2 linked regions of the Endozoicomonas gorgoniicola genome follow. The protein of the gene in region 2 binds, or shares a complex with, the protein of the main gene of each other region. Links are inferred from orthologs where the notes say so. Each region holds a gene or a part of one and is shown on either strand. Other genes may lie near its edges.

Region 1 (2,940 bases), 2.5 Mb from region 2 along the record:
GTAACGCCGGAGGCCAGGCTCTCACTTTGGTGATACGCGGGATGGCGCTTGGACAGATCAGCAGCACCAACCTGCGCTGGCTGCTGAGTCGTGAACTGGCGGTAGGCTTCATGAACGGCCTGCTCTGGGCCAGCCTGGTCGCCCTGATCGCTTACCTCTGGTTTAACGACCCGATTATTTCGTTCGTGATTGGCTGCGCCATGGTCATTAACCTGAGTGCCGCCGTTATTGTAGGTGCCAGCCTGCCTGTGATTTTAAAGTCTATGAATATTGATCCGTCCCTGGCGGGAACCATTATTCTGACAACCATTTCTGATGTGCTGGGCTTTTTCTCATTTCTTGGGCTGGCAACACTGTTTTATGCCTGATATTCGTTGACTGAGAGCATTTGTATCTGGCTATTAATTGTCTTTATTCGAAGCGGAACAGTCTGCGCACTCAGCAGGATAACGCCCTTCAGACTTAAGTCGCAGAATGGTCAGACCATCATAGACCCAGCGCAGAAGCGACTTGATAATCGGCAATGCCATTAACACCCCCAGCCAGCGCCAACGTGGCAGTTGTTTCAGCAGCAGGGCATAACTGTCAATACTGACGAAGGTTTTGCCATCGCTGGTTTGCGTATGCAACTGCAACATCGCCTGCCGGGGATCAATGCCCCGTTGTCGCAATGCCTGCTCCTGCCCCGTGATATCAAACCACTCCACCTCACAGCCGAAAGGGGCGTTGCGCCAGCGACCGATTTCCCGAACACACAAAGGGCAGGCACCATCAAAATACACTGTGATTTTCATCGTATCCGAACAATGCCTCCCGAACGTTTTAGTCTCCGGCAACCATCATGCCTTCAACCAACAATGAACCCACCTGAATATTGCCCCGACGATCCAAATCATTACCCGCCGCCACAATGTTCATAAACATATCCTTCAGGTTACCAGCAATGGTTACTTCAGAAACCGGATATTGGATCACACCATTCTCCACCCAGAAGCCTGCTGCACCACGGGAGTAATCGCCGGTTACGGTATTAACGCCCTGTCCCATCAGTTCTGTAACCAGCAGGCCGGTACCCATTTGCTGCAACAGGGTTTTCTGGTCTCCGGCATTGCTGTCGAGAAACAGGTTATTCACACCACCTGCATTCCCTGTACTGACCATACCCAGCTTGCGGGCAGAATAGGTTCCCAGCAGGTAGTTCATCAGAACACCGTCAGTAATAAAATCCTTGGCTCGGGTGGCAAGACCATCATTATCAAAACTGGCAGACCCCAAAGCTTTTTTCAGATGAGGCTGCTCATGAATTCTGACCCATTCCGGAAAAATCGGTTTATTCAAATGATCCAGCAGAAAAGACGCCTGTCGGTAAAGACTGCCACCACTGATGGCTGAAAGAAAATGTGAAATCAGACCGGATGCCACTTCCGCCGCAAACAATACCGGCACCTGCCCAGTGGATACTTTCTGACTGCCCAAACGATCCACTGTTCTCTGTGCAGCTTTTTCGCCTACCTGAACGGCTGACTCCATATCCATTGCATCGCGCGCAACGGTATACCAGTAATCCCGCTGCATATCATCACCTTTCTGGCCAATCAGTACACAGCTCAGACTCTGACGGGTAGAAATATAACTGCCGATAAACCCGTGACTATTGCCGTACACACGGCAGCCCTGATGGGTTGACACATTGGCACCGTCAGAGTTGGCAATCTTTCCATCAAACCGTCGTCCTGCATCTTCGCTCTTCAGAGCCAGCTCAATCGCAGCATCAGGCTCAATACCCCAGGGATGATACAAATCAAGATCAGGCAGGTCTTTAGCCATCAGTTCAGCGTCTGCCAACCCTGAATCCGGGTCTTCTGAGGCATACCCAGCAATATCATAAGCCGCCTTTACGGTTTCCCGGACAGCGTCGAGCGAACTGTCAGACGTGCTGGCAGAGCCTTTCTTTTTGCCACGATAGACCGTTATCCCAAATCCCTGGTCACGATTGAACTCAACGGTTTCCACATCGCCCATTCTGACACCAACCGACAACCCTGCATCCAGGCTTACCCCAACCTCACAGGCGTCCGCTCCCTGACGGCGGGCTTCATCCAGAATATCGCTCACCAGCGTTTTCAAACGACCTTCTTCTGCTTTTGGGTCCAAATCTGCTTTGGTTGTTGCGCCCATGAAACACCTGCATTCCGGTTTTGTAAAAATGACTCCTAAATCCTACCTGCTAAAGCGGGCTTTGTGAAAAAAACACGTCGTCTTATCGGCGAATAGAGTAAAATGTGTGATTTCCCGTCGAACAGCTATCAGCGAAAAACGATTGTTTCTGTCATCATCAGCAGTCTGACCGATGACGGCAAGCGTCTTTTCATCGCTACAGTGATCGCTACAGTGACAGTTAAAGTGAATGTGTAATGTCTGAACAGAAATTTGACGAATTTGGCGACCCTATTGAGGAGATCATTTACGTCAGCCGTGCCGAGCTCAAGCGTGATATGCAGGAGCTGAAGGATATGGGTGAGCGGTTGATGGAAATGAAACCATCGCTGCTGGATAAACTGCCTCTGGGCGAGCGCCTGCGAGCCGCCCTTGATGAGAGCAAACGCATCAAAAGCCACAACGCCCGAAAGCGCCATCTCGGCTTTATCGGCAAGCTGATGCAGGACGAAGACCTTGAGCCCATCAAGGAACTGCTCAGCCGCCTTGATGCCACCAGTGAAGAGTTTAACCGCCGCTTTCACCAGCTGGAACGCTGGCGCGATCGCCTGGTCAGTGGTGACAACAAGGTTCTGACGGAGTATCTGGAGCAGTATCCGGAAGCCGACCACCAGCACATTCGTCAGCTGGTGCGCAATGCGAAAAAAGAAGCTGACCAAAACAAAGCGCCTGCCGCAGCCCGCAAACTGTTCAAATACCTGCGCGCAGTAGACGAGTTATAAA
Region 2 (2,876 bases):
GCAGGCTTTAGGCGGATTGATGAGACTCAAATTGAATATGATGACCCTAATGAATTCAAGAAAATTTTAATTAAATTTGATGGCTATGTACCAGCTGCCATTCTTGCGAACAAAGCAAAAGAAGACGCTGAATCAGCTGCATCATCAGTTGCATTAAAGTATCAGGGAAAAACCTTGACTGTTCGTGCCAGAGGTAGCAAATTCACGTTTGCTGTTATACCTAAAATTTATACGATTGAGGCCATAAGGTTTCACAATGGAGATACTGGGTTCCTTATACATACAAGGGATAACAGGCATTTCCTGATTCTGGATATTATGATAAGACAGAGATTAGCGCTTGCTATACCTCCACATCATCCAATGCAGCAATTCACTCAACAAGGCTTTCAGGGATTATATGAAACAGGGGCTTTACCAGTTGATACATCAAGTTATTATATGTCTTTTAATCATAATCCGGATTTACTACCCACAGTATTACAGAGTCTCCGTGAGTCAGGAATCCACACCACCGAAAGAGATCTTGATATTCGCTTGAGTTACACTGTACAAGTTCATCAAAACGTCGAATGGCATCCCTCTGAGAACCGTTTTGAGCTTCCTGGTCTTGACTCTTCCAGAGATCCTGACAGCTTCAGGTATACAAGATTAGAAACACAAGCTCTACAGTAACATCATACTTCATTTTCATTAGCAAAAATCAGCCGGGAGTTATCTGACATCCCCATCCTCATAAGAGGCAGCTGAGCATATTGGCGCTCAGCTGCCTCTTATGAATCAGGCAGTACCACCCACCGTAATGTCATCAATCTTCAGGGTTGGTTGCCCCACCCCAACAGGCACCGACTGTCCATCTTTGCCACAGACACCAATACCTGTATCCAGCTCCAGATTGTTACCCACCATGGAAACCTGATTCATAACATCGGGTCCGTTACCGATCAGCGTGGCACCTTTCACCGGTGTGGTTATTTTACCCTTTTCAATCAGGTAGGCTTCACTGGTTGAGAAGACGAATTTACCAGAGGTGATATCCACCTGTCCGCCGCCCATATTACTGACATAGATGCCCCGGTCTACACTGGCGATAATTTCATCAGGGTCATGGGCCCCTGCCAGCATGTAAGTGTTAGTCATTCTGGGCATTGGCAGATGTGAATAAGACTCCCGACGTCCATTACCTGTAGGAGCAACACCCATCAGCCGGGCGTTGAGCTTATCCTGCATGTAGCCCTTAAGAATGCCGTTCTCAATCAGTACCGTACTTTCGGTAGGAACCCCTTCATCATCCATGTTCAGTGAACCACGACGACCACTCAGGGTACCGTCATCGACAATGGTACACAGGGGCGAAGCCACCCGTTCACCAATACGACCAGCGTAGGAAGAACTGCCTTTACGGTTAAAGTCGCCTTCAAGGCCATGCCCTACCGCTTCATGCAACAGAACACCCGACCAGCCAGCAGCCAGTACCACCGGCATACTGCCTGCCGGAGCGTGAACCGCTTCCAGGTTCACCAGAGCCTGACGCACGGCTTCACGGGCAAAACCTTTAGCAGTACCATCCAGCAGAAACTGCTGATAGTCACCCCGGCCACCACCACCGGCGGAGCCTCTTTCGATACGCCCTTCATGTTCGGCAATAACACTAACGTTCAACCGTACCAGCGGGCGAATATCGCCAGCCAGAGTGCCATCGGATGCAGCTACCATCACCACTTCATGGACTCCCGCCAGACTCACGGTCACCTGTTTAACACGGCTGTCCATTGCCCGGGCTTCCTGGTCAACTGCTTTCAGCAAAGCCACCTTGTCTTCCCGGGTCATGGAATCCAGCGGGTTCGCGGCAGGATAAAGTGCCAGCGGCTGGCTACGTCCCCAGGCCTGAACCTGTTGCTGTTGCCCTTGTCGGGCAATGCTGCGAGCAGCACTGGCTGCCTGCTCCAGGGCAGGCACTACAATTTCATTGGAATAGGCAAAGCCGGTTTTTTCACCGCTGATGGCCCGTACACCCACGCCGCCATCAACATTAAAGCTGCCCTCTTTAACAATGCTGTCTTCCAGAACCCAGGCTTCATGGCGGGTGGACTGAAAGTAGAGATCGGCAGCATCAACAGTGTGCCCAAGAATACTGTCCAGCACCCGGGACAGATCTCTGGCTTCAATATTGGCTGGCGCCAGCAGGTGATTCTGCGCCTGTGAAAGAATATCAGTCATAGATTGCTCAGGCTGGTTATGAGTAGGTTTTATAGTACTGCTAATTCTACCTTGAAAAGCGACCTTCAGGCACTAAACTTCTTCCGTCCGGGGAATGCCTCATTGAACAGGCTCTCGATAATTTGCCGTACATACTTTGCAGGCATTTTCCGATCATGACTGCCTGGGAATTGATCATGATATTAAGACGCCGCTGTTTTTTTGCTTACATCATGTTTCTGGTCTGTGTTCTGGTTTCATTTCCATCCCACAGTGCTGAGGAAGAGTTTCGATGGTTTACAACCCCGCTGAAGCCATCAGATGATAGCGGCAATGATAGCGGCAACGATACCGACAACGACAGCGACAACGACAGCGACAGCGATACCGATAACGGCTATTCACCTGACTCTGGAGAACATTATAATAACTTTGTGGTTCGAGGAACCGTAGCAGATGACTCATACGACGCCAATAACCTTATTCCTGAAAACCAAATAACCAATCTGCTGCATGTTTTATCGTATGCCTTAAGCCTCAGACCTGCCAGCGTCGCTGACCGCGATCACCCGTATGAGGAGTTTGCGCCGCTTATGTCAATGCACATGCAGCTCACTACCTTTAATATATTCCCAATGCATAAGCATATTGAACATGCCGATAGCGGTTTAATTTTC

What was found. Proteins that work in one complex are often made in the same cells at the same time.
Region 1: the proteins of tldD (region 2) and pmbA are in contact, whole or in part, in a solved structure (PDB 5NJ9), measured with the Escherichia coli proteins. The link is inferred for Endozoicomonas gorgoniicola from one-to-one orthologs.

What each region holds. Positions count from the first base shown.
Region 1 is NZ_JAPFCC010000001.1:5,988,500-5,991,439, reverse strand. It holds pmbA (metalloprotease PmbA), read right to left. Parts: upstream 2,179-2,940; coding sequence 823-2,178; downstream 1-822. Other genes in the region: yjgA (ribosome biogenesis factor YjgA), read left to right, coding at 2,415-2,939; NX722_RS26915 (hypothetical protein), read left to right, coding at 2,281-2,415; NX722_RS26925 (thiol-disulfide oxidoreductase DCC family protein), read right to left, coding at 402-794; mgtE (magnesium transporter), read left to right, coding at 1-368.
Region 2 is NZ_JAPFCC010000001.1:3,488,548-3,491,423, forward strand. It holds tldD (metalloprotease TldD), read right to left. Parts: upstream 2,221-2,876; coding sequence 781-2,220; downstream 1-780. Other genes in the region: NX722_RS16060 (hypothetical protein), read left to right, coding at 1-675; NX722_RS16070 (hypothetical protein), read left to right, coding at 2,376-2,876. UniProt on the Escherichia coli protein: Metalloprotease involved in CcdA degradation. Suppresses the inhibitory activity of the carbon storage regulator (CsrA).